4 regions of the Streptomyces sp. NPDC085596 genome follow, and region 4 is predicted to be linked to each of the others. Evidence: riboswitches for the same ligand, from Rfam matches in the RefSeq annotation. Region 4 holds a riboswitch; each other region holds the start of a gene.

The links. A riboswitch is a leader RNA that binds a small molecule or an ion and turns the genes downstream of it on or off. The one in region 4 is predicted to bind cyclic di-AMP.
Region 1: it holds a riboswitch for cyclic di-AMP, as region 4 does, so the genes downstream of both, ACIGA3_RS29780 (transglycosylase family protein) here and ACIGA3_RS25995 (transglycosylase SLT domain-containing protein) in region 4, are expected to answer to the same signal.
Region 2: it holds a riboswitch for cyclic di-AMP, as region 4 does, so the genes downstream of both, ACIGA3_RS18685 (M23 family metallopeptidase) here and ACIGA3_RS25995 (transglycosylase SLT domain-containing protein) in region 4, are expected to answer to the same signal.
Region 3: it holds a riboswitch for cyclic di-AMP, as region 4 does, so the genes downstream of both, ACIGA3_RS09425 (M23 family metallopeptidase) here and ACIGA3_RS25995 (transglycosylase SLT domain-containing protein) in region 4, are expected to answer to the same signal.

Annotation. Positions count from the first base shown of each region.
Region 1 is NZ_JBITTC010000013.1:84,534-91,577, forward strand. Features, by position in the region: gene eno (phosphopyruvate hydratase) at 1-1,112, opposite strand, end outside; gene ACIGA3_RS29780 (transglycosylase family protein) at 1,460-2,170, opposite strand; cyclic di-AMP (ydaO/yuaA leader) riboswitch at 2,175-2,353, opposite strand; gene ACIGA3_RS29785 (transglycosylase family protein) at 2,535-3,569, opposite strand; gene ACIGA3_RS29790 (cytochrome P450) at 3,693-5,060, opposite strand; gene ACIGA3_RS29795 (nucleoside triphosphate pyrophosphohydrolase) at 5,168-6,163, opposite strand; gene ACIGA3_RS29800 (SurA N-terminal domain-containing protein) at 6,305-6,943, opposite strand.
Region 2 is NZ_JBITTC010000005.1:553,106-560,149, forward strand. Features, by position in the region: gene ACIGA3_RS18665 (peptidoglycan recognition protein) at 1-2,210, opposite strand, end outside; gene ACIGA3_RS18670 (SCO4225 family membrane protein) at 2,383-3,027, opposite strand; gene ACIGA3_RS18675 (dihydrofolate reductase family protein) at 3,194-4,327, shown strand; tRNA gene ACIGA3_RS18680 (tRNA-Met) at 4,393-4,466, shown strand; cyclic di-AMP (ydaO/yuaA leader) riboswitch at 4,727-4,895, shown strand; gene ACIGA3_RS18685 (M23 family metallopeptidase) at 4,903-5,940, shown strand; gene ACIGA3_RS18690 (aldo/keto reductase) at 6,018-6,965, shown strand.
Region 3 is NZ_JBITTC010000002.1:858,457-865,500, reverse strand. Features, by position in the region: gene ACIGA3_RS09435 (M16 family metallopeptidase) at 1-823, shown strand, start outside; gene ACIGA3_RS09430 (M16 family metallopeptidase) at 820-2,208, shown strand; cyclic di-AMP (ydaO/yuaA leader) riboswitch at 2,440-2,593, shown strand; gene ACIGA3_RS09425 (M23 family metallopeptidase) at 2,606-3,349, shown strand; gene ACIGA3_RS09420 (GntR family transcriptional regulator) at 3,540-4,220, shown strand; gene ACIGA3_RS09415 (HPr family phosphocarrier protein) at 4,413-4,694, opposite strand; gene ACIGA3_RS09410 (GNAT family N-acetyltransferase) at 4,882-7,044, shown strand, end outside.
Region 4 is NZ_JBITTC010000010.1:90,759-97,802, forward strand. Features, by position in the region: gene fahA (fumarylacetoacetase) at 1-423, opposite strand, end outside; gene ACIGA3_RS25980 (ATP-grasp domain-containing protein) at 670-1,941, shown strand; gene ACIGA3_RS25985 (FAD-dependent oxidoreductase) at 1,985-3,187, shown strand; gene ACIGA3_RS25990 (HAD family hydrolase) at 3,253-4,062, shown strand; gene ACIGA3_RS25995 (transglycosylase SLT domain-containing protein) at 4,135-4,617, opposite strand; cyclic di-AMP (ydaO/yuaA leader) riboswitch at 4,621-4,854, opposite strand; gene ACIGA3_RS26000 (polyprenyl synthetase family protein) at 5,404-6,414, shown strand; gene ACIGA3_RS26005 (outer membrane lipoprotein carrier protein LolA) at 6,647-7,044, shown strand, end outside.

The DNA of each region.
Region 1 (7,044 bases), on a different contig from region 4:
ACGTCCTCGGTCTCGCCGGAGCGGTGGGACATCATGCACTTGTAGCCGTTGCGCTGGGCCATCTCGACGGCGTCCAGGGTCTCGGTCAGCGAGCCGATCTGGTTGACCTTGACCAGCAGGGAGTTGGCGATGCCCTCCTCGATGCCGCGGGCGAGGCGCTCGGGGTTGGTGACGAACAGGTCGTCGCCGACGATCTGGACCTTGTCGCCGATGCGGTCGGTCAGGACCTTCCAGCCGGCCCAGTCGTCCTCGAACAGCGGGTCCTCGATGGAGACCAGCGGGTAGGCCGCCACCAGCTCCTCGTAGTACTCCGTCATCTCGGCGGCGGAGCGCTCCTTGCCCTCGAAGAGGTACTTGCCGTCCTTGTAGAACTCGGAGGCGGCGACGTCGAGCGCGAGGGCGATCTGCTCGCCGGGGGTGTAGCCGGCTTCCTTGATGGCCTCGAGGATGAGGTCGAGGGCCTCACGGTTGGAGCCGAGGTTCGGGGCGAAGCCGCCCTCGTCGCCGAGGCCGGTGGCGAGGCCCTTGTTCTTCAGGACCTTCTTGAGGGTGTGGTAGACCTCGGCGCCCCAGCGGACGGCCTCGGAGAAGGACTCCGCGCCGATCGGAGCGATCATGAACTCCTGGATGTCCACGTTGGAGTCGGCGTGCGAGCCGCCGTTCAGGATGTTCATCATCGGCACCGGCAGCAGGTGCGCGTTGGGGCCGCCCAGGTAGCGGAAGAGCGGCAGGTCGCTGGCCTCGGAGGCGGCGTGGGCGACGGCGAGGGAGACGCCGAGGATGGCGTTGGCGCCGAGCGAGCCCTTGTTGTCGGTGGCGTCCAGGTCGAACATGGCCTGGTCGATCAGGCGCTGCTCGGTGGCGTCGTAGCCGACCAGCTCCGGGCCGATCTGCTCGATGACGGCGAGGACGGCCTTCTCGACACCCTTGCCCTGGTAGCGGTTCGGGTCACCGTCACGCAGCTCGATGGCCTCGAAGGCACCGGTGGAGGCGCCGGACGGGACGGCGGCACGGCCCGTGCTGCCGTCGTCGAGGCCGACCTCGACCTCGACCGTGGGGTTGCCTCGGGAGTCCAGGATTTCCCGAGCTACGACGACGTCGATGGACGGCACGAGCATCTCCTTCGTGGATGTGACGCAATGAGTGCGCGGCGGATGCCGGATGGCATGCCTTGCGCCTAGAGCCTAACCGTCCCAGGGGTGCCGGCCATCGACCGACCGCCCTGTGAACGGGGTGGTGCAGGGAGACCGTACCCATTGTTCACGCCCGGAACAAAGGGTCCGGGCAAACGGTCCGGGCAAAGGGTCCGGGCAAAGGGTTCTGGGCGATGGGACCCGCCGGGGGAACGCGCACCGCCCCGGCGCGCGGGGGGAACGCGTACCGGGGCGGGGGTCCGTCAGGGGACCGGGAGCTCACGGGGCCGGACGGGTCGGGGGCCGGTCCCGTGAGCGGGTCGCGGTTACTTCAGGTGCAGCATCTGGCCGGGGTAGATGAGGTCGGCCTTCTTCACGATGTCCTTGTTCAGGTCGAACAGCTTCTTCCAGCCGCCCTTGACACCGTGCTTCGTGGCGATGGAGCTGAGCGTGTCGCCCTTGACGACCTTGTACTCGCCGTCGCCCTTCTCGACCTTCTCACCGGTCGGGGTGGTGACGGTCTTGCTCGCGGCCGGGCGCTCGGTGGAGCGGGAAGCGGTCTGCTCGTCGGCGGCGCGGTCGGAGGTGACGGCCGCGGCCTTGTCCTCCGTCTTGCTCTCCGTGGCGGGAGCCGGGCTCGCCGGGGCGGCGGAGCCGCTGTACGGCGTGCTGGACAGGCCCGTGCCGCAGACCGGCCAGGCGCCCTTGCCCTGGGCGGAGAGCACCTTCTCGGCGACGGTGATCTGCTGCTCCTTGCCCGCCTTGTCGGCGGTGGCGGCGTACTGCGTGCCGCCGTACGCGGCCCAGGTGGAGGCGGAGAACTGCAGACCGCCGTAGTACCCGTTGCCGGTGTTGATGGACCAGTTGCCGCCCGACTCGCACTGGGCGACGGCGTCCCACTCGGAGCCGGTGGCGGCGGAGGCACTGCCCGACGCCATCACCGGGCCCGCGACGGCCGCGCCGGCGACACCGGCGAGCGCGAGGACACGGACGGTCTTGGACGGGCGACGGTGCTTGCCCTTGCTGGAGAACAGCATGGATCGATCCCCTCACCGACGCCTGCGAGGTGAGCTGTCGGGTTCGGGCCGGTTGAGTTGCCCGGCCACCCCTCCCTCGTACTCCCGGAAGGCGTGGCTTCACCCCAAGCCCCAACCGGCGTCAATCACCGGTTCGGGCACTTACCTTGGGTCCCCCGCTCCTGCCTACGGCGCTTGACGCGACGGTTGTCCCCGAGGGCCGCTGGCAGGATTCGGCGTTGCGGCCACGGGTGCTCGTGGTGACGAGCGGTCCCGACCGTAGACACGCGTCGCGGCGAAATTCAAAGACGATCAGGGCTTCTGAGAGTCATCCCACACTTTCGCCAAATGGGACATATAAGAGGATAGTGGGTGTCAGATTCCGCTATTCGGCGTCCGTTTCGCCCGGCACTTTCAGGGTCTGACCGGGGTCGACATGGTTCGGGTCGGAGCCGATGGCCTGCTTGTTCGCGGAGTAGAGCGCCTCCCACCCGCCGTCCACGTCAAGGGAGTCGGCGATGGAGCCGAGCGTGTCACCGTCACGGACGGTGTAGGTGGTCGGGGAGGCGGTGGCATGGCGGCCCGTTCCGGCCGCGTGCTGACCGCCCGTCACGCTCTCCTCGGCGCTGCCCCCGCGGTGACGGCCACCGCCACCGAGGTCACCGGTGTCGACCAGGCTCCAGGAGCCGCCGGCCTCCCACGAGTCGTCCGACTCCTTGGCCGCGGGGGCACTGGAGGCCGAACCGCCACCCTTGTACCCACCGCCGGAGGCCGCGGGCGCCGAGGCGCCGGAGCGGGAGGTGTCGGTGTCCTTGCCGGAGTGGCCGGAACCGGCCTTCTCCTCGGCGCTCGCGGACGGCTTGCCGGTCTCCTTGGCGGAGGAGTCGGACGAGGGGGACGAATTCCCCAGTCCGGACGAGTCGGAATCATCGGACGAAGCGCCCGCGTCGGGGGTCTCGTCCGCCTTGTCGGTACCGCCGCCGGAGCCGTCCTGGTCCGCGGACGGGGACTCGCTCACGCCCGTGTCGACGTCCACCGAGCCGGAGTTGGAGGTCAGTCCGGCGAGCAGGGCGCAGGTGGCCCAGTGGGTGGTGCCCTGCTCGTCGAGGATCTTCTCGGCCACCGAGATCTGCTGCGAACGGCTGGCCTGGTCGGCGCTGGCCGCGTACTGCGTGCCGCCGTACTTGTCCCAGTCGTCCTGGGATATCTGGAGGCCGCCGTAGTAACCGTTGCCGGTGTCGGCGCTCCAGGAGCCACCGCTCTCGCACTCGGCGACCTTGTCCCAGGTGGTGCCGTCGGCCGCGTTCGCGCTCGCCGCCCCGAGGAGCGGGATGGCGATGGCGGACGTGGTCACGCCGGCCGCGACGAGGAGCGCCGGAGCCTGGCGGGGTCGACGGTGCCTACCGTTCCCGGAGAGCATGCGGTTGCCTTTCGTGCGACAGCAGTACGGCGTGGCAAGTGGTGCTCGGCGCCACACTGATGGGTGAACGTATCGGCAGACGATCGCTTGTCACAAGTTCATGCCGCACAGATCACGTGAAGATCACATAGTTGAACGTCCGTCATGTGCGCTTTCACGACTGGGACCGACCGGTGTGAACTCCACCGGCAGTGTGCGCAGTCCACGCATGATGAGCCCGCCGCGCCAGCGCAGTTCGGCCGGATCGGCCGCCAGGCGCAGGTCCGGGAGCCGGGTGAGCAGGGTGGCCAGCGCGGTCTGGCCCTCCAGCCGGGCGAGCGGGGCGCCCAGGCAGTAGTGGATGCCGTGCCCGTACCCCAGGTGCTGGTTGTCGCGGCGGCCGAGGTCCAGCAGGTCCGGGTCGGCGAACCGCTCCGGGTCGCGGTCCGCCGCCGCGAGGACCACCAGCACCGGGTCCCCGGCCGCGATGTCCTGGCCGCCGATGGTGAGCGGCCCGGTTGCGTAACGCCAGGTCGCCAGCTCCACCGGGCCGTCGTAGCGCAGCAGTTCCTCCACCCCGGTCTGGAGCAGTCCGGTCTCCCCGGCGGCCAGCGAGAGCTGGAGCCGCCTGCGCTCCCCGGGGTGGGTGAGCAGGGCGTAGGTGCCGTTGCCGATGAGGTTGACGGTGGTCTCGAAGCCGGCGAAGAGCAGGATGAAGGCCATGGCGGCGGCCTCGTTCTCGGTGAGGTGCTCGCCGTGGTCGGAGGCCCGGATGAGCGCCGAGATCAGGTCCTCGCCGGGCTCGGGTTCGGCGGGGAGTGCCTGGCGCTTGCGGTGGATGAGGTCCGCGAGATAGCCGCGCATCTTCTTCACCGAACGCGCCACCCCGCCCCTGGGCCCGCCGCCGTGCCGGATCATCATGCCCGCCCAGTCCCGGAAGTCGTCCTGGTCCTCGCGCGGGACGCCGAGCAGGTCGCAGATGGCGTAGATGGGGAGCGGGAAGGCGAACTCGTGGATGAGGTCGGCCGAGCCCTTCTCGGCGAACCGGTCGATGAGGTCGTCCGTCAGCTCCTGCACCCTGTCCGCGAACTCGGCGACCCGGCGCGGGGTGAACGCCTTGCTGACCAGGCGGCGCAGCCGGGTGTGGTCCGGCGGGTCGATGTTCAGCAGGTGGGTCATCAGGTCGGCCTTGCGCTCACCGGGGATGCCGGTCTTGCCCTTGGCGTGCGCGGTCTCGGCGTGATGTGCCGGGTTCTTGCTGAGCCGCTGGTCGGCCAGGGCCTGCTTGGCATCCGCGTACCGGGTGACCAGCCACGCGTCCACCCCGCTGGGCAGCTTGGTCCAGCGCACGGGAGCGTGCTCCCGGAGCCAGGCGTAGGCGGGGTAGGGGTCGGCGGCGAACTCCCAGGTGAAGAGCTCCGGGGCGGTGTCCTCGGCGGAGGCTCCGGCGGGGGCTCCGGCCGGGTCTTCGGGGGTGGGGTCGTCAGGGGTGGGCTGGTGCGGCTGGGTCACCTCTCGACGGTATCCGGAGGGCGGGGGCGGGGTGCGGGTCGGCTCCTCTCTATTGGGGTCCCGGGCCCCTGCCGGTCTATTGGGGTCCCGGGCCCTGCCGGCCTGGGCTACTCGGTGTCGTCGTCCGGGGCGGGCACGCCCTCGGCTGTGCGTATCGCGTCCCGGTAGGTGCGGGCGGCCGCTCTCAGGGCCGCTTCCGGGTCGACGCCCGCTTCCTCGGCGCGGGCGGCCAGGTCCAGCAGCTCGTACCCGATGCCGTCGCCCTGGGGCAGGGGGACGTCCAGGCCGGCGGTGCGGACGCGGGAGGCCAGCTTGGCGGCGAGGGCGAGGCCGGGCTGGCCGAGGGGGACGCCTTCCGTCACCGAGGTGCGCTGCTTCTCCTCGGCCTTGGTGCGCAGCCAGTGCGCCTTGACGTCCTCGGGTGTCTCGGCCTCCTCCTCGCCGAAGACATGCGGGTGACGGTGGATCAGCTTGGTGACGATGCCCCCGGCCACGTCGTCGATGGAGAAGGGCGCGTCCGGGTCCTCCTCGGCGATGCGGGAGTGGAAGACGACCTGGAGCAGCACATCGCCCAGCTCCTCCCGCAGCTCCTCCCGGTCGCCGGCCTCGATCGCCTCGACCAGTTCGTACGCCTCCTCGATGCCGTACTTGGCGAGGCCCTCGTGGGTCTGCCGGGAGGACCAGGGGCATTCGGCGCGGATGCGGTCCATGACCTGGACGAGGTCGAGGAGGCGGGCGCCGGGCAGGTCGTAGGAGGCGGGGAGCAGCTCCAGCTCCGGCATCTGCACCCGGCCCGATCCGGCGAGCCGGGCGAGGCCGTCGGTGAGAGCGGGCTCCCCTTCGCCGGTGGCGACGACGACCACGGTCCGGTCGCCCGCGCAGGCGTCGACCAGCTCCTCGGCGGTGGGGGACGCCTCCGACACCGCTATGCCGGCCTCGCGCAGATACGGCACCTGCGGATGGGCGCCGTCCGCGCACAGCACGGCGTCGGCGGTGCGCAGCGCCTGCCAGGCGGGCCAGGACAGCAGGCCGGGGGCGACGCGGTGGCTGGTGGTGAGCAGGACGATGCGGCCAGGGGCGGTTTCGGGGCTGATTGCGTTCACGATCCGAACGTAACCCAGGACGCGAAATGACGGGTCGAGTTATCCACAGGGACGGGAGAGTCCTGTGATCGTATGACCGACACGTCGCGCGGGGCCGGGAACCAGCAGGTCACACGGCCCGCGCCGGGCGTACCGCGTCCGTCAGGCGCTCTGGGCCGCCGAGGCGTCCCGCAGCCAGGGCGTACGGGCGTCGACCCGGCTGCTCTTGGCCACGTCCCAGGCGCCGTAGCGCGGGTTCACATCGATGTGGAGTTCCTTCGACGCCTTGGACAGGGCGTCCCAGAACGGGGGCTGGCTGGTGTCGGTGCCCAGCTTGGTGGCGAGCTTCTGCGCCTCGATCTGGAGCCCGAGGTTGTCGTCGAGACGCTCGGGTGCGATGCCGTACTTCTGGAGCCAGGCGGACTGGAGCTGCTTGGTGCCGCCGGCCTGCTTCTCCAGGTCGGTGCGCATCCGCTGGACCTCCTTGCGGGTGACCGTGACGCCCTGGTCCCGCGCGGCGCGGTGCAGCACCTGGTCGAGGACCATGTTGTGCAGGGTGTCGCGGGTGAGGCTGCCGGTGGAGGCCAGGACCTGCTGGTACTGGGCCTGGTCGGACACCTCCGCCCGCTGCGCCGCCCGCACCTCGTTCACCCGGCCTTCCAGCTGCGACACGGTGATGCGCGAGCCGCCGACGACAGCCGCCGCGCCGGGATGCGCGTCGTTGCCGCAGGCGGTCAGGAGCGGGGCCGCGGCGGCGATCGCGGCGGTGAGGGCTAGCGCGGTGCGACGGCGGCGGAGCAAGGGGAACCTCCTGAGGAGATTGTGCGACGGTGCACAAAGTCTTGCGGTGATCGATGTTAGGCAGCCGTACTGCTCCGGCCAACCCATTGGACCAACGATTC
Region 2 (7,044 bases), on a different contig from region 4:
CAGGTCTTGGTCCAGAGGGCGTTGCGGTAGGCCGTGGTGGGGGACTTGAGGTCGGCGGTGGTGAGCTTCTTGCCGTCGACGTAGATGTCCACCTGGCCGGAGGCCGAGGACCGGGAGACCACCCAGGCGACGGAACGGCCCGTGAAGGTCCAGGTCAGGGAGGCGTTCTTGGTGCTGCTGCCGAGGGACTTGCCGCCCAGGTAGCTGGCGGAGGACTTGGTGGTCCAGGTGCCGGTCCTCGCGGCCGAGGTCTCCTGGAGGATCACCGGGGTCCCCGAGACGGAGGCAGTGGCGGAGTTGCCGACCGCGTCGTACGCCCGCAGCGTCCAGGCCGTCGCCGCACCGGACTTGGCGGTGTGCGCCGCGCTGGTCACCGTCGGGCCGTAGGTCTTCGCCAGCGGCGCGGTGAGCCGGGTCTCCTTCAGGGAGACGTTGTCGGCGGCCTTCCAGCCGAGGGTGAGCGGGACGGCGGTGGTGTTGACCGTGCCGGTCCGCAGGGACAGGTTCGGCTTGGTGGTGAAGGAGGGGGCGGTGGTGTCGGCGACGACCGTCCGGGTGAGGCTGGTCGCGGTACGGCCGGACTGGTGCACCGCCTTGACCTGCACCTTGTGGGTGCCCGCCGCCAGGGTCAGCTTCGCGGAGGTGGCCGAACCCGCGACGGTCGCGGCCGTCTTGCCGTCCACCAGGACCTGGAACGACGAGATCAGCGAGGCCGGGGTCGTGGCGGACCAGCTCACCGTGAGCGGGCCGTTGGTGTACGGGGTCGTACCGACCACGCCCGTGCCGGTGACCGTGCCGAGGGTGAGGCCGGTGACGGGGCCCGCGGCCAGGGTGCGGACGGTGTCGAGCGCGTTGTAGAAGGCGTCACCGGGGCACAGGGTGTTGTAGCCGTCGCGGTGGCCGTGGATCGCGGGGAGGCGCATCTCCTCGCCCGGCTGCCAGGTCTTCCCGGCCAGGTTCTGCCCGCTGAGCGCGGTGGTGAGGGTGACGGTCGAGTCCGGCTGGACCCCGTACTGGCCCAGCTTCCACGCGGCGAGACGGGCGACCGAGGCCATCGCCGCCATCGGGGGCGGCGCGTCGATGTACGTGCCGAGGACCGCGATGCCGGTGGTCTGCGAGTTGAAGCCGTACGCGTGCGCGCCGACCACCGGGAGGTCGACACCGCCCTTACGGCCCTCGTAGATCGTCCCGCACTTGTCGACGACGAAGTTGTAGCCGATGTCCTTCCAGCCCAGTCCCGTCACGTCGTACGTGTAGACCGCGTTGATGATCGACGGCGCCTCGCCGCAGGTGTAGTCGTTGGTCGAGGCGGTGTGGTGGATCACCACCGCCTTGATCTTCCCGTCGATGTACGCCGGCGCCTCCGGGCTGATGGATTCGTCCGCGTGCCAGCCCGAGCGGGGGGTGATCGGCGGCCGGGGAACCGTGGAGGGCGGCGCGGTGGGGACGGCGGCGGAGGGAGAGGGCGAGGAGGAGGCCGAGGGCGACGCCGACTCGGTGGGTCCGGTGCTCTCGGAGGCCGAGGGCGACTCGGCCGGCGGCTCCGAGGACTCCTCCGGGGACGACTCGACGGCCGAGGGCTCGGCGGTGGTCTCCTCCGGCGGCGCGGGCTCGGTCGTGGTGACGTCGGTCGGCTCCGGCGTCTCGGTCGGGGTGTCGGTGGCGACCGGCTCCCCGGTGTCGTCGGGACCGTCCGCGACGTAGGCGGCGGGCTCGGCGTCGCCGCCGCCCGTGCTCTTGCCGCCCGACGTGATCATGTCGAGGCGGAGCCCCGCGGGCAGCTTCGACGTGGTCCTGCCGTTGATCCGCGCCTCGACACCGTCGGAGAGCCCGACCCACGCGGGCTCGGTGCCGCCCCGCGACGCGCTCTGCTCGCCCGCGCCCCGGTCGCTGTCCAGCAGCAGCCAGTTGGACCACTTCCCGGACCCCACGGCCCGCGACCGTACCTCCACCTTGCCGGCCAGCTTGGCGGAAGGTTTCTCCCAGCTGATCCCCAGCATGCTGAACGGCTCGGCGTCCCGCCGGGCGAGCGTCGCGGCCGCCCCGTCCCCCCGGACGTCCAGCGCGGCCGACCGCACCCGGTCCCGTACCGGGTCGGCGGCGGCCTTCCCGTCATGCCCAAAGCCGCCGCCCACCCCCTGTACGGCCAACGTCCCGCACACGGCCGCCGCGACGACGACCGTGCCCGTCCCCCACCAACGCGCTCTCATACCGGTTCGGATGCCTTCCCCTACGGAGTCTGATGTCAGGAGCCTTCACGATTTCGCCAACTCCAGGGGGAATTGGTGAAGAAGGCGCCGGAACAGGCACCGTATCTGATGCGGGCATGCCATCCGGTGCCCTATACAGCGTTTTTTCTGAGGCGATACCCCGCCGTGGGTTTCAGCCCCGCACGGAGCGGGCGAGCCGACCGAGCAGCACGGCGTTGAAGAGGCCGGCCAGGACGGTGCCGACGGTGAAGACCAGTGAGCTCAGCCAGGTGGAGGAGGCGTCCTCCAGGGGCGCGGACGCCATGAGGGCGACGATGCTGAGCGGTGCCGTGGTGATGAGCGGCCAGATGCCGGCGAAACCGGGGTCCGGCGACACGTACACGGCATACAGGAAGGACCCCACCGCCGCCGCGACCACGGCGAGGTATCCACGCGAGAGCCAGTTGTCCACCGCGGGTACCAGCAGGGCCCGCACCCGATTCGCAGAGGGCGCCTCCCCGGTTCTCGCCGCGGATCTCGTGGCGAGGGCGCCGAGCACGGCTGCGTTCCCGAGGGCACCCAGCAGGAGCCAGCAGATCGAGAAGCCGGTGGCCAGCACCTCCACCGCCACGCTGCCTTCGGTGCCCGGTCCGAAGGGAAAGGCCATGGCCAGCAGGGACAGGGGAGCCGTGAGCACCAGGGGGCTCATGGCGAGCGCGCTCTCCGGGAAGACCAGCATGGCCAGGACGGAGGCGGCGAGAACCACGAGATAGCTCCGCGCGAGCCAGTTGCCGGTGGCGAGCGACAGGAGACGGCGTGGGCGGATGGCGTGCGGCATGGGGCTTCCTTCGGGTCGGTCCGGTTCGGTGAGCTCCACAGTGGCCCGAGGGGCGCGCCCGGGGATGAGTAGCCGTACTCATCCCCGGCCTGGGGAGCGTGCGCACCGGTACCGAGTACAAAGGGGTGCACGCCCGTAGAGCCAAGAGTCCGGAGAGAGCGCGTCGATGCCCTACCCCCATGTCCTGCTGTCCGCCGCCGTCTCCCTCGACGGGTACCTGGACGACACCGGGCCCGAGCGGCTGCTGCTGTCCAGCCCCGCCGACTTCGACCGGGTGGACGAGGTGCGGGCGTCGGTGGACGCGATCCTCGTGGGGGCCGGGACGATCCGGGCCGACAACCCCCGGCTCCTGGTCAACTCGGCCGAGCGACGGGCCGGACGGGTGGCGGAGGGGCGGGCCGAGTACCCGCTGAAGGTGACCGTGACCGGCTCCGGTGATCTCGACCCGAGTGCCAATTTCTGGCACTTCGGCGGGGAGAAGCTCGTCTACACGACCGACGCGGGGGCGAAGCGGGCCGCGGGCCTCCTCGGGGACACCGCCGACGTGGTCCCGCTCGGCACCGGCCTCGACTGGCGGGCGCTGCTGGCGCATCTGCACGACGTGCGCGGAGTGCGGCGGCTGATGGTCGAGGGCGGCGGCACCGTGCACACCCAGCTCCTCCAGCAGGGCCTCGCCGACGAACTCCAACTGGTCCTCGCCCCGCTCTTCGTCGGCGACCCGGCCGCCCCCCGCCTCTTCGGCCCCGGCGCCTACCAGGGCGGCCGGCTGCGGCTGACCGGCAGTCGCCGGATCGAGGACGTCGTCCTGATGCGGTACGAGCCCACCGCCCCCGGCACCGGTCCGCTGGACACCGCCGCCGACCGGCACTGGCTGCGCACCGCCTGTGAGCTGGCAGCGCTCTGCCCGCCCTCGGACACGGCCTTCAGCGTGGGCGCGGTCATCGTCGCGGCGGACGGCACCGAGCTGGCGCGCGGACACTCCCGCGAGGACGGCGACCCGGTGGTCCACGCCGAGGAGGCCGCGCTCGCCAAGCTGGACCCGGCCGACCCGCGCCTGCCCGGCGCCACCGTCTACAGCAGCCTGGAGCCCTGCGCCCACCGCGCCTCCCGGCCCGTCCCCTGCGCCGGGCTGATCCTGGCGGCCGGGGTGCGCCGGGTGGTCACCGCCTGGCGTGAGCCGGACACCTTCGTCACCGCGGCCGACGGCGCCGGAGTGCTCGGCGCCGGGGGCGTGGAGGTGGTGACGGTGCCCGAGTACGCCGCTCTCGCACAGCTGCCGAACGCTCACCTTCCGCACTGAGGCCCACGTCACGGCAGCGTGTGTGCGTCGGACCCCGCGGATGACGTATGCTTGAGACACAACGACGCGGGGTGGAGCAGCTCGGTAGCTCGCTGGGCTCATAACCCAGAGGTCGCAGGTTCAAATCCTGTCCCCGCTACTGAAACTCAGGGCCGGAATCCAGTAAAACGGATTCCGGCCCTGAGTGTTTTCCGGGGCGGATGGCGTTTTTGAGTCACCAGCAAAACTCCTGTGACTCCTGAAGCGTGGTCAACTCGCCCTGTTCACGCCGTTCCTGACCGGTACGCACCCCTCCAGAACGTCAAACGATCAAGCCGAACGGGCTTGGAATCCAGTGCGCGTGTCTATTAACGTTCGATAACGCAGCGCGGTCGTTACAGCCGTCAGCAGAGACGGCGCCGTGCGCACACGCCGAATCCCGCGAGGGAACCGGGGACCCACCAACTTGGGGTGAATCGCGCCCGATCCGCCGTGCACCGCTCTCGGAGCACGCCGGGTTTACGCGCGTAGGAGACCTTCCTGCTCCGAACCCGTCAGCTAACCCGGTAGGCGGAGGAGGAGAGGAGTGCGCCCGCGTGGCGTCCAACCGGCCTGCCCCACAAGCCCCGTTCGCGCCGGACGCGAGTGAACCCTTCGCCTACGGCGCCCCCCGTGCCGAAGACGGCGCGTGGGAGGAGTGGAACCCCACCGAGGAGTCCGTTTCCCTCGGTCCTGCCGTACGCGGCCGCCACCGGGTGGCCAAGCAGCGCGGCGGCGGACTCGCCCGCAGCTCCACCGTCCTCGGCGTCGGCGTCATCGCCGCCGTCGGCGCGGGCGGCATGGCCAGCGCCAACACCGGCAAGCCGCCCGTGTCCATCGCCCTGCCCGACCTGCCCTCCGTGGACTCCCTGATCGACGGGCACCACACGGACGCGCCCGCCGCCTCCCTCACCGGCGTCGCCACCGCCACGGCCACCGCCGCCAGTGACGACTCCGCCTCCGACGCGGGCGAGGCGCTGCGCAGCCGGATCATGGCCCAGGCCGAGCGGCAGCAGAGCAAGGCCGACAGCCGCGCCACCGCCGCCGCCGTCGCCAAGGCCGACCAGCAGGCCGCCGACGCCGCCGCCAAGGCCGCGAAGGAAGCCGCCACGAAGGCCGCCGAGGCCAAGGAGAAGGCGGAGGCCGACGCCGAGCAGAAGGCCGAGGCGGCCCGCCTGGCCACGCTGGCCAAGCAGTACACGCTGCCGACCTCCTCGTACACGATCACCTCGACCTTCGGGCAGGCCGGGGCGCTGTGGTCCTCCGGGTACCACACCGGTCTCGACTTCGCCGCGCCCACCGGCACGCTGATCAAGGCGATCCACAGCGGCACGATCACCGAGGCCGGCTGGGCCGGGGCGTACGGCTACCGCACGATCCTCACCCTCGACGACGGCACCGAGCTCTGGTTCTGCCACCAGTCCTCGATCAACGTCAGCACCGGTCAGAAGGTCTCCACCGGCGAGGTCATCGGCCGCGTCGGCGCCACCGGCAACGTCACCGGCGCGCACCTCCACCTGGAGGTCCACCCCGGCGGCCAGCCCACCGGCATCGACCCCGGCGCCTGGCTGCGCGGCAAGGGCCTCACCCCCTGAGGTACCCGGCCGGAGTTTGACCGGGTCCTTGCCCGGAACCGGAATGGGCGGGACCCGAGTGATCGTTGAGAAGAGACATGACTGCTTCTCTGCGCAAACTCGGCTCCTCCTCCCTCGAGGTCTTCCCGCTCGCCCTCGGCGGCAACGTCTTCGGCTGGACCGCCGACCGGGACACGTCCTTCGCCGTCCTCGACGCCTACCTCGCCGCGGGCGGCAACTTCATCGACACCGCCGACGCCTACTCGGCCTGGGTCGAGGGCAACAAGGGCGGCGAGTCCGAGACGCTCATCGGTGAGTGGATGCGGGCGCGCGGTGCCCGCGACCGGGTCGTCATCGCCACCAAGGTCAGCCAGCACCCCGACTACAAGGGCCTGGGCGCCGCCAACATCAAGGCCGCCGCCGACGCCTCCCTGCGCCGCCTGGGCACCGACCACATCGACCTCTACTACACCCACTTCGACCAGCCCGAGGTGCCGGTCGAGGAGATCATCGGCGCGCTGGACGAGCTGGTGCGGGCGGGCAAGGTCCGCTACATCGGCGCCTCCAACATCAGCGCCGAGCGGCTGAAGGAGTCCCTGGACTTCTCCGACCGTGCGGGCCTGGCCCGCTATGTCGCCCTCCAGCCCCACTACAACCTGGTCTCCCGCGACACCTACGAGGGCCCGCTCCAGGACGTCGCCGCCCGCGAGGGCCTGTCGGCCGTCCCGTACTTCGCGCTCGCCTCCGGCTTCCTCACCGGCAAGTACCGGCCCGGTACGACGGTCGACAGCGCCCGCGCCGGCTCGGCCGCCAAGCACCTCGACTCCGAGCGCGGCCAGAAGGTCCTGGCGGCGCTGGACGAGGTCGCCGCCGCCCACGACACCGCCGTCGCCACCGTCGCCCTCGCCTGGCTCGCCGCCCAGCCCACGGTCGCCGCCCCCATCGCCTCGGCCCGCACGGTCGACCAGCTCCCGGCCCTCGTGGACGTGGCCGAGCTGACGCTGACTCAGGCGGAGCTGGACCGGTTGACGGAGGCGTCGGCCTGAGGCTGGACGGGGTGCGCCCCTCGGGTGGGCACTCGCCGCCGGGATGCCTTACCGGCCCCCGCCCCTGAAGCGCTACCGT
Region 3 (7,044 bases), on a different contig from region 4:
CCGCGCGTTCTTCCGCACCTACTACGCGCCCAACAACGCGGTGCTCTCCGTGGTCGGCGACATCGACCCCGAGCAGACGCTGGCCTGGATCGAGAAGTACTTCGGCTCCATCCCCGGTCACGACGGCAAGCCCGCCCCGCGCGACGGCGCCCTGCCCGAGGTCATCGGGGACGAGCTGCGCGAGGTCGTCGTCGAGGAGGTCCCGGCGCGCGCCCTGATGGCCGCCTACCGGCTCCCGGAGGACGGCACGCGCGCGTCCGACGCGGCCGACCTCGCCCTCACCGTCCTCGGCGGCGGCGAGTCCTCCCGCCTCTACAACCGCCTGGTGCGCCGCGACCGCACCGCCGTCGCCGCCGGGTTCGGGCTGCTCCGCCTGGCCGGAGCGCCCTCGCTGGGCTGGCTGGACGTGAAGACCTCCGGCGACGTCGAGGTGCCGGTCATCGAGACCGCCATCGACGAGGAGCTGGCCCGCTTCGCGGAGGAGGGCCCGACCCCGGAGGAAATGGAGCGCGCCCAGGCCCAGTTGGAGCGCGAATGGCTGGACCGGCTCGGCACGGTCGCGGGCCGCGCCGACGAACTGTGCCGGTACGCCGTCCTGTTCGGCGACCCGCAGCTCGCCCTCAACGCCGTACAGCGCGTCCTGGAGGTGACCCCGGAGGAGGTCCGCGAGGTCGCCAAGGCCCGCCTGCGCCCGGACAACCGCGCCGTGCTCGTCTACGAGCCGAAGTCCCCGGAGGCGGTCGAGGACACCGACCTGCCCGACGACCCGGAGCACGAAGCCACCGTAGAGGCCGGCAACGACGACGAGGAGACGGCCAAGTGACCGAGCTCGCCCCCATGGAGTTCCACCCCCAGCCGCAGGCCGGCGAGGCCAGGCCGTGGGCGTTCCCGGCCCCCGAGCGAGGCACGCTGGACAACGGCCTGACCGTGCTGCGCTGCCATCGCCCCGGCCAGCAGGTCGTCGCCGTCGAGGTACTGCTCGACGCCCCCCTGGACGCCGAACCGGCCGGTCTCGACGGCGTCGCCACCATCATGGCGCGAGCCTTCTCCGAGGGCACCGACAAGGACTCCGCCGAGGAGTTCGCCGCCGAACTGGAGCGCGCCGGCGCCACCCTGGACGCGCACGCCGACCACCCCGGGGTCCGGCTCAGCCTGGAGGTGCCCGCCTCCCGCCTGGAGAAGGGCCTCAATCTGCTCGCGGACGCCCTGCGCGCCCCCGCCTTCGCGGAGAGCGAGATCGAGCGCCTGGTCCGCAACCGCCTGGACGAGATCCCGCACGAGCTGGCCAGCCCGGCCCGGCGCGCCGCCAAGGAGCTGTCCAAGGAGCTGTTCCCGGCCTCCGCGCGCATGTCCCGGCCGCGCCAGGGCACCGAGGAGACCGTCGAGAAGATCGACGCGGGCGCCGTCCGCGCCTTCTACGACCGCCATGTGCGCCCCGCCACCGCCACCGCGGTGGTCGTGGGCGACCTCGACGGCATCGACCTCGACGCGCTGCTCGCCGACACCCTGGGCGCCTGGACGGGTACGCCCGGCCAGGCCCGCCCCGTGCCGCCGGTGACCGCCGACGACACCGGCCGCGTGGTCATCGTGGACCGGCCCGGCGCCGTGCAGACCCAGCTGCTCATCGGCCGGATCGGCTCCGACCGGCACGACCGCGTGTGGCCCGCCCAGGTGCTCGGCACGTACTGCCTCGGCGGCACCCTCACCTCCCGCCTGGACCGCGTCCTGCGCGAGGAGAAGGGCTACACCTACGGCGTGCGCTCCTTCGGCCAGGTGCTGCGCTCCGCCCCGGACGGCACCGGCGCCTCGATGCTCGCCATCAGCGGCTCCGTGGACACCCCGAACACGGGCCCCGCGCTCGCGGACCTGTGGACGGTGCTGCACACCCTGGCCGCCGAGGGCCTGACCGACGCCGAGCGGGACGTGGCCGTGCAGAACCTCGTCGGCGTGGCCCCGCTGAAGTACGAGACGGCCGCCGCCGTCGCCGGCACCCTCGCGGACCAGGTCGAGCAGCATCTGCCGGACGACTTCCAGGCTGAGCTGTACCGCACGCTCGCCGCCACCGGCACCGTGGAGGCCACGGCCGCCGTGGTGAACGCCTTCCCGGCCGACCGGCTGGTCACGGTCCTGGTCGGCGACGCCGCCCAGATCAAGGAGCCCGTCGAGGCGCTCGGCATCGGCGAGGTCAAGGTGGTCTCGGCCGAGTAGCCGAGCAGGCACACGCGAGTGGGCCCTGATGGCACATGAGTCGTCAGGGCCCACACGTGTGTTCGAGAGTGTGCTCGAACACCGGCCCCCAAATGTCCGGATTGGGGCAGAGGTTCCCCCTCGGGCGTGTGGGATGCGCTACAAAAGTCGGGACTCGTTTGAAGATCCGCTCCCGTCCCCTTTAGCTTCTTCCGGGCTGTTCGTCAGGCAGTGCGCCGCGTCCGCGGCACCGGACAGTCATCGCCGAGTCCCCCGTAGGGGGAGCCGGGGACCCACCGCAGTCCCTGGGGTGAATCGGGCGCCCGCGCGGATGCGAGGGCGGCCGTAGGAGACCTTCCTGCTCCGAACCCGTCAGCTAACCCGGTAGGCGAGAGGGAAGGAAAGGACCAGCCAGCTCATGGCGTTCATGTGCGCCGCCGGGAAGCACCGCAAGCCCGGCCGGGTCAAGCGCACCACCGCAACTGCGGCCGGTGTCGCGGCCCTCGCCACCGGTGTCGTCGGCACCCTCGCGGCCTCCCCGGCACTCGCCGCGGACAACTCCGTCGAGAACACCGGCCTCACCCCCGTCATCACCGTCAGCGACACCCTCGCCGACGAGATCGCCGCGCAGGCCACCGCCCAGAAGGCGGCCGCCGAGCGCAAGGCCGCCGAGGAGGCCGCGGAGCGCGCCGCCGCCGAGCGGGCCCGCGAGGCCAAGGAGCGCGCCGCCCGCAAGGCCGAGCGCGAGCGCCTCAACTCCTTCGTCATGCCGGTCACCGGCTCCTATGTCTCCACCGCCTACAAGTCCGGCGGCACCCTGTGGTCGTCCGGTTCGCACACCGGTATCGACTTCCACGCCGCCAGCGGCACCGCGGTCCACGCGGCCGGCGCCGGGACCGTGGTCTCCACCGGCTGGGGCGGGGCGTACGGCAACGAGATCGTGATCAGGATGGCCGACGGCATGTACACCCAGTACGGCCACCTGTCGTCCATCGGCGTCGGCGTGGGCCAGCGGGTCGTCCCCGGCCAGCAGATCGCCCTGTCCGGCGCCACCGGCAACGTCACCGGCCCGCATCTGCACTTCGAGGCCCGTACCGGCCCCGAGTACGGGTCCGACATCGACCCCGTCGCCTACCTCCGCAAGCACGGCGTGAACGTCTGACCCCGATCTTTTCGAAAGCCCCGGCCCACCAGGCCGGGGCTTTCGCCGTTTCCGGAGCTCTTTCCCCGGCCGCTGTCCAAAAAATAGCCATGGATTCCGGTCCGCCATCGGAAATCGCCGCGCATTGCCATAGAGTCACGGAACAGACGCGGTCATCGGCGTTTCGCGGGGATTAAGGCGGAGGTGGGTCATGCGTATTCCGGCGCACACGGTGTGCACGGCGATCCGGGACGACATCGTCGCCGGGGTCCACGAGCGCGGCGGCCGGCTCACCGAAGAGGTCCTCGCCCGTCGCTACGGAGTCTCCCGTGTCCCCGTCCGCGAGGCGCTGCGAACCCTGGAGGCCGAGGGCTTCGTCGTGACCCGGCGGCACGCGGGCGCCTGCGTGGCCGAGCCCACCGAGCAGGAGGCCGCCGACCTGCTGGAGATGCGTCTGCTGCTGGAGCCGCTCGGTGCCGCGCGGGCCGCCCAGCGGCGCACCGAGGCCCATCTGAAGGTGCTGCGCGGCCTGGTCAGACTGGGGCAGGAGCGGGCGCGGCTCGGCAACAGCGACGACCTGCGCGCGCTGGACGGCTGGTTCCACGAGACGCTCGCCCAGGCGTGCGGCAGCCATGCGCTGACCTCGGCGCTCACCCAGCTCCGCCACAAGATCGCCTGGATGTACACAGTGGACGGGCCGGCGAGCCTCCCGGAGACCTGGGCGGAGCACGGCGCGATCGTGGACGCGGTGGCGCGCGGCGACGGCGAGCGCGCGCGGGCGGTCACGGCGCTGCACACCGAGCGCGCGACGCTCGCGCACCGGCTGCGGACCGCCGCCGACCGTGTCCGGCACACGCAACACGCTGTAAACACAGCGGGACTCCGGAATTAACACGGGCGCTGTATACAAAGAGGGATATTCGCGTACCGGGCAATTGTGCTGCCCTTTTCCGGCGTGCCGCCAATTGCCGACGGCGCGCTTTTCGTGGTGCCTGAATTCCCTGCACCGAAAGCGCCAAAAGTGCGGAAAACGCAGAAGCCGCGCCGCCCGCAAAGGGGTGACGCGGCTTCCGCCGAGGATCGGTCAGACCGTCTCGGGCAGCTCGTCCAGGCCCTCGGCGACCAGCTTGGCCAGCCGGTCCAGCGCGATGTCCGCGCCGTCGGCGTCGGAGGCGAGGACGATCTCCTCGCCACCCTGGGCGCCCAGGCCCAGGACGGCCAGCATCGAGCCCGCGTTGACCGGGGTACCGCCGGACTTGGCGATCGTGACCGGGACGCCTGTGGCCGTGGCGGCTCGGACGAAGATGGAAGCGGGGCGGGCGTGGAGGCCCTCGGCCCAGCCGACGTTGACGCGGCGCTCAGCCATGTGATGCTGCCCTTCAGTCTCTCAGGTTGTCTAGACCAGTTTCCCATACCGGAAACCGTGCCCGGAGCGGCACTTCACCTCTCCGGAGCCTCTCCGTACCGGTCGTCGGACCGCGGCCTCGGCCCGACTTCCGTGTCCCACCCGCCGCCTCGCGCCGTCCGTCCGCGTGAGCCGTACCCTGGGGCCCATGCAGACCCCGGCGGACCGGCAGGACCGGCACGAGTACCCCGCCCACTGGGAGGCGGACGTGGTGCTGCGCGACGGCGGGACCGCGCGCATCCGGCCCATCACCGCCGACGACGCCGACCGGCTGGTCAGCTTCTACGAGCAGGTGTCCGACGAGTCGAAGTACTACCGCTTCTTCGCGCCGTACCCCAGGCTCTCCGCCAAGGACGTGCACCGCTTCACGCACCACGACTTCGTGGACCGGGTGGGGCTCGCCGCCACCGTCGGCGGCGAGTTCATCGCCACCGTACGCTACGACCGCATCGGCGCCGATGGCATGGCCGCCTCCGCCCCCGCCGACGAGGCGGAGGTCGCCTTCCTGGTGCAGGACGCCCATCAGGGCCGGGGTGTCGCCTCCGCGCTCCTGGAGCACATCGCGGCCGTCGCCCGCGAGCGCGGCATCCGGCGCTTCGCCGCCGAGGTGCTGCCCGCCAACAGCAAGATGATCAAGGTGTTCACCGACGCCGGGTACACCCAGAAGCGCAGCTTCGAGGACGGCGTCGTCCGGCTGGAGTTCGGCCTCGAACCCACCGACCGCTCGATGGCCGTGCAGCGCGCGCGGGAGCAGCGCGCCGAAGCCCACTCCGTGCGGCGGCTGCTGGCACCCGGCTCCGTCGCCGTCATCGGCGTCGGCCGCGCGCCCGGCGGCGTCGGCCGCAGCGTCCTCGGCAACATCGGGGACGCCGGCTACCAGGGCCCGCTGTACGCGGTGAACAACGCCTTCCCGGACGGCTTCCACGAGGTCGACGGGGTGCCCGCCCACCGCTCGGTCCGGGAGATCGAGGGCCCGGTGGACGTCGCCGTGGTCGCCGTACCGGCCGACGCGGTGCCCGCCGTGGTCACCGAGTGCGGCGAACACGGGGTGCAGGGACTCGTCGTGCTGTCCGCCGGGTACGCCGAGAGCGGCCCCGAGGGGCGCGAGCGGCAGCGGGCGCTGGTCCGGCAGGCGCGCGCCTACGGCATGCGGATCATCGGCCCGAACGCCTTCGGCGTCATCAACACCGCCGAGGATGTACGGCTCAACGCCTCCCTCGCCCCCGAGATGCCCCGGCCGGGCCGCATCGGGATGTTCGCCCAGTCCGGCGCCATCGGCATAGCCCTCCTCTCCCGGCTGCACCGGCGCGGGGGAGGGGTCACCGGGGTCACGGGCGTCTCCACCTTCGTCTCCTCCGGCAACCGCGCCGACCTCTCCGGCAACGACCTCCTCCAGTACTGGTTCGACGACCCCGACACCGATGTCGTCCTCATGTACCTGGAGTCCATCGGCAACCCCCGCAAGTTCACCCGGCTCGCCCGGCGCACCGCCGCCGCCAAGCCGCTCGTCGTGGTGCAGGGCGCGGGCTCCGCCCCGCAGGGCCACGCGGTACGGGCCACCCAGCTGCCCCACGCCACCGTGTCCGCGCTGCTGCGGCAGGCCGGGGTCATCCGGGTGGACACCATCACCGAACTCGTCGACGCCGGTCTGCTCCTGGCCCGCCAGCCGCTCCCCGCCGGCCCGCGCGTCTCCATCCTCGGCAACTCCGAGTCCCTCGGCATCCTCACCTACGACCGCTGCCTCGCCGAGGGGCTGCGGCCCTCCCGCCCGCTGGACCTGACCACCGGCGCCACCGCAGGCGACTTCCACCGGGCGCTGGCCCACGCCCTCGCGGACGACACCTGCGACGCCGTCGTGGTCACCGCCATCCCCGCCATCGGGGAGGGCTCGCCGGACGACGCCGAGCTGGCGGAGGCGCTGCGCTCGGCGGCAGCCGCGGTGCCGGGCAAACCGGTGCTGGTCGTGCACGTCGAGCTGGGCGGCCTGGCCGAGGCCCTGTCCGCCGCCACCAGCACCGCCCCGCGGGCGGGCGCGCCCGTACTGCCACCCGTACCGGTGCCGGACGGCGCCGCCGAGGAGGACGGCCCGCGCCTGATCCCGGCCTACCCCGCCGCCGAGCGCGCCGTCCGCGCACTGGCCGAGGCCGTCCGGTACGGCCAGTGGCGCCGGGAGGCCGCCGACCCCGGCAAGGTGCCCGAGTACGACGACATCGACGAGCGCAAGGCCGCCGAGATCATCGCCGGGCTGCTGGAGCGCGGCGAAGGGCTCGCCGTCGGCCCCGAGGACACCCGCGAACTGCTCGCCACCTAC
Region 4 (7,044 bases):
GGTGAGCGGGTCGGGGGAGTCGGGACGGAAGATCTGCCCGACATTACGGGCGTGGTGCTCGGAGGCGTAGAAGTCGACGTAGTCGGCGACCTCGAACGGCAGATGGAGCGTGACCTGCGACAGCTCGTGGAAGTGCGGCTCCACGGTGGCCCGGTGAGCGGGCAGTGTGACCCACTCGGTCAGCGCCGCGCGCACCTCGGACCAGACGGCGGGCCCGGCGGCCAGCAGTGGGTTGAGGGTCGGCGCCGTGAGCAGTTCCGCGTGCGGGGAGTCCAGCGCGGTGGCGGCGGCGCCCGCGTCCAGGACATGGCCGCCGAGCCGGACACCGACCCGGCGATCGGTGCTGCCGGAGGGCGAGAACACGCCAAGGGGAAGGTTGTGCGGACCGAAGGGGTCACCCTCGGGAACGTCGAACGGTGGCACGGGGGGCATGGGGTGCTGCCTCACTCTCATCCGCTTCGGCCTGGGTTGATGATCCATGGCGTCGGGCCACACGTTACGTCCGGAGACGGTGTGTTGGGCAGGGTGCGGGGGGCCGGCCGGGGCCGTGTCTAAAGAGTTCGCAATGTCCGAATGGCTCTTGTCGGAGGGAAGTGTTCCGGCTTAGCGTCCTTCGGGGGACACGGACGGGGTGGGTCCGGTCCAAAAGGGGGACACGTGGGGGGACCCGTGGCCGGAAGCCGCTTCGGCGCGCCTTTTGAGGCGGACCGTGAAGTGCCCGGCCTGATAGTCAAGTTCGGCGGATATCCGCTGCATCACGGTGGCGTCGGCGCGATCCGCAGCCTCGGCCGGCTGGGTGTGCCGATGTATGCCATCACCGAGGACCCGTACACGCCGGCCGCCGCATCCCGCTATCTGGAGCGGGCGTTCGTCTGGCCGACGACCGGCGCGGAGGAACCGGAGCACCTGGTCGAGGGGTTACGGAGGATCGGCCGCCGCATCGGCCGCCCGGCCGTCCTGATCCCGACCGACGAGGAAGCGGCCGTACTCGTCGCCGAGCACCAGGACGAGCTGTCCGGTGCCTTCCTGTTCCCGCGCGTCGAAGCGGCCCTGCCGAGGCGGCTGGCCAGCAAGCAGGGGCTGCACGAGCTGTGCCAGGAGCACGGCATCGCCACCCCGACGACCGTCTTCCCGCGCTCGTACGACGAGATCGTGGCCTTCGCGGACCAGGCGCTGTTCCCGGTGGTGGCCAAGAACCGCGAGGCGTTCGTCCGGCGCAGACGCCCCGCCGTGGGCGGCACCACCCGGATCGGCACCCGCGCCGGCCTGCTCGCCCTCGCCCGCGACTGGGGCGACGACCCCGGCGTGATCCTCCAGGAGTATCTGCCGAGGGAGGCCGCCGAGGACTGGATCGTGCACGCCTGTTTCGACGCGGACGCGAACCCGCTCGCCGTCTTCACCGGCGTCAAGGTCCGCTCCTGGCCCCCGCACGCGGGCATGACGGCCCACGCCTATGTCGTCGACAACCCCGAACTCGCTGACCTGGCAACCAGGTTCGTGAAACAGCTCGGCTTCGCCGGTGTCGTCGACCTCGACCTGCGCTTCGACCGCCGTGACGGGCAGTACAAGCTGCTGGACTTCAACCCCCGTACGGGCGCCCAGTTCCGGCTCTTCGAGAGCGAGTCGGGCGTGGACGTCGTACGGGCCCTGCACCTGAACCTCACCGGCCGGGCCGTCCCCGAGGGCGAGCAGCAGGCCGGGCGGCGGTTCGTCGTGGAGAACATCGACCTGCCCGCGCTGCTCGCCTACCGGCGCAGCGGCTACACCACGCCGAACGCCCCGGCGCGGGCCAGCGGGACCGAGCTGGCCTGGCTCGCGGGCGACGACCCGATGCCGTTCCTCACGATGCTCGCCCGCTTCGTCCGCCCCGGCGCGAAGCACCTCTACCAGCTCTGGCGGACCAACCGCCGGGGCGGCGGCACCCCGCACTCCACGAAGTAGGCAAGGCCACGCACGTGGCGCACCGCGTCCTGGGAGGGACTTCGTGATCCGACCGGTTGCAGTCATCGGGGCCGGGCCGTACGGCCTGTCCACCGCCGCCCATCTGCGGGCGCGCGGCATCCCCGTACGCGTCTTCGGCGACCCCATGGTCAGCTGGCGCGACCACATGCCCGAGGGCATGCTCCTGAAATCCACTCCGGCCGCCTCCAGCCTCGACTGCCCCCAGCCCGGCCACACCCTCGCCGACTACTGCGACGCGGCGGGCGTCCGGCGCCTGGTCACCGACGAGGACATCATCCCGGCGGAGACCTTCATCGCCTACGGGGAGTGGTTCCAGCAGCGGCTGGTGCCGGATCTTGAGCAGGTCCGGGTGGTGTCCGTGGAGCGTGCGCGGCCCGGCGGGTTCGAGCTGAAGCTCGACTCGGGGGAGCAGTTCGCCGCCCGCGCCGTCGTGGTCGCCACCGGTCTTTCCGGCTTCGCCCACCTGCCCGCCGAGCTGGCCGGGGCGGCGCTCGGCGGGCCCGCACTGGTCTCGCACAGCTCCCACCATCACGACCTCGGCCGGTTCGCGGGCAAGGAGCTGATCGTCGTCGGCGCCGGACAGTCCGCGCTGGAGACGGCCGCCCTCGCCGCCGAGGCGGGCGCGAAGGTACGGGTCGTCTCGCGCGGCCGGGGGAAGGTCGCCTTCGGCGCGCCGCCCTGGGAGCAGCCCAGGTTCCGGCCCGAGTCGCCGTTCGGCCGCGCCTGGTCGCTGTGGGCGCTCAGCTACTACGCCCAGCCCTACCGCTTCCTGCCCGAGGCCACCCGGCACCAGCTGGTCCGCCGGGTCCTCGGCCCGCTCGGCGCCTGGTGGCTGCGCGACCGCTTCGAGGGCCGGGTGCGGGTGCGGGAGGTGGCGCGGGTCAAGTCCGTCGAGGCGGTGGACGGCGCGTCGGTGCTCACCGTGCGCACCCACGGCGGCCGCACCGACCGGCTCACCGCCGACCACGTCATCGCGGCCACCGGCTACCGGGTCGACCTGGCCGCGCTGGACTTCCTGGGCCCCGGCCTGCGCACCGGCCTCGCGGCCACCAGGGGCGCTCCCCGCCTCGGCCCCGGCTATGTCTCCTCGCTGCCCGGCCTGTACTTCACCGGCCTGCCGGCGGCCGCGTCGTACGGCCCGGTGATGCGCTTCGTGTGCGGCACGGAATTCGCCTCCCCGCGCCTGGCGAAGCACCTGGCGGCGGCACACGGCGCGCGGAGCTGACCGACGCGTCAACTCCGGTGCGCGCGTGGTGAGTCGGGGGGAGCCGCGGTCCGTATTCTCTGATCATGGCCGCACCCTCCACTCGCTCACTCATCGCCACCGACCTGGACGGGACGCTGCTGCGCGGCGACGACACGGTCTCCGCCAGGTCGCTCACCGCGCTCGCGGGGGCGGCACGCGCCGGAGCCCGGCACCTCGTGGTGACGGGCCGCCCCGCGCCCCGCGTACGCCCCCTGCTGGCCGCGCTCGGCGGCACGGGGCTCGCGGTGTGCGCGCAGGGCGCCCAGGTCTACGACGCCGCCACCGGCACCCTGCTGTGGTCGGTCCGGCTGGACCGGGAGCTGGCCGAGACCGCCCTCGGCAAGATCGAGGCCGAGGTGGGCCAGGTCCACGCGGCCGTCGACCAGGACGGCGTGGACGGGCTCACCCTGATCGAGCCCGGCTACCGGATGCCGCACCCGACCCTGCCCGCCGTACGGGTGGAGCGGCGCGAGGAGCTGTGGTGCGAACCGATCAGCAAGGTGCTGCTGCGCCACCCCGGCCTGTCCGACGACGAGCTGGCGGCCACGGCCCGCTCGGTCGTCGGCTCGCTGGCCACGGTCACCATGTCGGGCCCCGGCACGGTCGAGCTGCAGCCGTGCGGGATCACCAAGGCGACCGGTCTCGCGCTGGCCGCCGAGCACCTGGGCCTCGCCCGCCGGGACACGGTCGCCTTCGGCGACATGCCGAACGACATCCCGATGTTCCAGTGGGCGGCCCACGGTGTCGCGATGGCCGGCGCCCACCCGGAACTGAAGGCGGTGGCCGACGAGGTCACCCTCTCCAACGAGGACGACGGGGTGGCCGTCGTCCTGGAGCGCCTCTTCGCCCTGTGACGCCGACGGCCCCCGCCGTACGCGCGAGGCGTGCGACGGGGGCGCGGTGCGGAGGCCGTACGGCCGGTCCCTCTAGTACGGGCCGTTGACGTTGTCGATCGAGCCGTAGCGGTGGGCCGCGTAGTTGCAGGCGGCGGTGATGTTGGCGACCGGGTTGTACGGGTCGAAGGAGGTGCCGGCCACGTGGTAGGTGCTGAAGGTGGGGTCGATCACCTGGAGCAGGCCCTTGGACGGGGTGCCGTTGATGGCGTTGATGTCCCAGTTGTTGATGGCCAGCGGGTTGCCCGAGGACTCCCGCATCACGTTGCGGTGGATGCCGTTGTAGGTGCCCGGGATGCCCTTCTCGGCCATGATCGCCAGGGACTGGCGGATCCAGCCGTCGAGGTTGTTCGGGTACACGGTGGAGGCGGCGGCGGGCTTGGCGGCCGGGGCGGCGGAGGCGCTGGTGGCGCCGATGAGGGGGAGCGCGAACAGCGCGGCACCGGTACCGGTGACGGCGAGCGTGCGGACGATGCGCTTGGTGCGGGCACGGCGCGGCTGAGCAACAGCAGACATGTCGAAGTTCCTCTCCGTCGCCTGCGAGGTGAGCTGTCGGGTTCGGGCGGGGAGGTGCCCGGCCGCGTCGTCCCCGGTGCCCGTCGGACACCGGGGACGTCATGGCTTCACCCCGAGCCGTTCCGGCGCGACATGTGTCGACCGGTCCGGCGGCTTACCTGGGTCCCCCGCTCCTGCCGTACGAATGAGTTCGTGAATGGGTGTGCCAGGCGCGGCAGGATTCGGCGTTCGCCTGACAGGGCGGGAACGTATGCGACCGCACATGTCCGGAACAAGTACCGGATTCACCCGAAGTACTAGTTGACCTTGATCTGTCCCAAATGGCCTACTTGATCCTTTGCGGTCGCCAATCCTCAACTTCCGTACCGGGCACGGTAAGAAGGGGGTGAGAGGAGGGTTTGCGGGGGTAGGCGCGAGGGGGTGGCCCGCGTGAGCCAACTCACGGAATCGCAAAATACGCAAAATCAGACATGGGGGATTATGTGCATTTGGGCCGTCTGTGGGTATTAGGGAGTGTCGGTCCCCCTGGGGCGGAACCTCTGGGACGCTCCCGTTCGTTGGATCGGCATGCCCCCCGGAGTGCCGGATCGTCCGACCGACTCCCTCCATATCGGCCCTTGTCCACTCATCCAGGACATGCCGGACGAAAACCGATACCTCGTGAGCTGGACCGGTGGGTGCGATCGGTGATCCAAAGAGGACCGGATACGCTGACTTGACTGATGGCAGCGACCTATCGACAAGCCGTGAAGTCGCCAGCAGACACCAGCAGACAGGAGATACCTCGTGACCGTCGTCGGGCCGTTCGGGCTGAGCGTGCGGGACCAGGCACTGGAAGCCGATGTCCAGGCCGGACTGGCGGCTGTCGAGGCGGGCCTGCTAGAGGCCACCAAGAGCGAGGTCCCCTTCATCACCGGGTCCGCCCAGCACCTGGTGCGGGCCGGCGGCAAGCGGTTCCGTCCGCTGCTCGTGCTGCTGGCGGCCCAGTTCGGCGACCGGCACGCCCCGCGCATCGTGCCCTCCGCCGTCGTCGTCGAGCTGACCCACCTGGCCACGCTCTACCACGACGACGTCATGGACGAGGCGGCCGTGCGGCGCGGCGTGGACAGCGCCAACACCCGCTGGGGCAACTCCGTCGCGGTGCTCACCGGTGACTTCCTCTTCGCCCGCGCCACGCAGATACTCGCCGATCTCGGCCCCGAGGCCGTCCGCGTACAGGCCCTCGCCTTCGAGCGCCTCGTCACCGGCCAGATACTGGAGACCGCGGGTCCCCAGGACGGCCGCGACCCCGTCGAGCACTACCTCGACGTGCTTTCCGGCAAGACCGGCTCCCTGGTCGCCGTGTCCTGCCGGTTCGGCGCCATGATGTCCGGCGCCGACGAGAGCGTCGTCGACGTGCTCACCCAGTACGGCGAGCGGCTCGGCGTCGCCTTCCAGCTCGCCGACGACGTGCTGGACATCGCCTCCGACTCCGACGAGTCCGGCAAGACCCCCGGCACCGACCTGCGCGAGGGCGTCCCCACGCTGCCCGTGCTGCGGCTGCGCGAGCGCGCCGCCCGGCTCGGCGAGCCCGGTGACCTCGCGCTGTGCGAGCTGCTGGACTCCGACCTCACCGACGACGCCCGGCTCGCCGAGGCACTGGCCGCGCTCCGCGCGCACCCCGCGCTGGAGCAGGCCCGCCGCGACGCGGTGCGGTACGCGGAGGAGGCCCGCGCCGCGCTCGCCCCGCTGAAGGAGTGCACCGCCAAGGCGGCGCTGATCGAGCTGTGCGACGCCGTGGTGCACCGGGCCGGATGACCGGGAGGGGCGGGCGCCTCACCCGACCCCTACGGGTCGGCGCGGGCGCCCGGCCCGTACGTCATACCGCAGGTGTACGCCGAGTTGGCTCCGTGGGCTGACGCCCCAGGACTGCCGATTTGGTCTGATGGGAACCAGGGAAACCACCACTCCTCACCGATTCGGGTGAGAATGGCGGCTCAGGTGGACCACAGCGAGCGCAGCCGCCGCCGACGACGGAGGTAAGGCACACATGGCACCGTACGAATCCGACCACGCGACCGGCACCGGCCCCGACGAGGACCCGCGTTCCGGACGCCGCAAGGCCGCCCGGTACGTCGTGCCCGTCGCGGTGGTGGGTGTCGCGGCGGCCACCATCGGGCTGGTCCCGGCACTCGCCGCCTCCGGCGACCCGGACCTGCCGAAGATCAGCGCCCAGCAGCTCATCGAGAAGATCGCCAAGTCCGACGTCCAGCGGATGTCCGGCACCGTCAAGGTCAGCACCGACCTCGGCCTGCCCGACCTCGGCGGCCTCCAGGACAGCCTGGGCTCCGGCCAGGAGGGCGACGGCTCCTCCGCCGACCCGCGGACCAAGCTCACCGAACTGACCTCCGGCACCCACACCCTGCGTGTGGCCGCCGACGGCCCCGA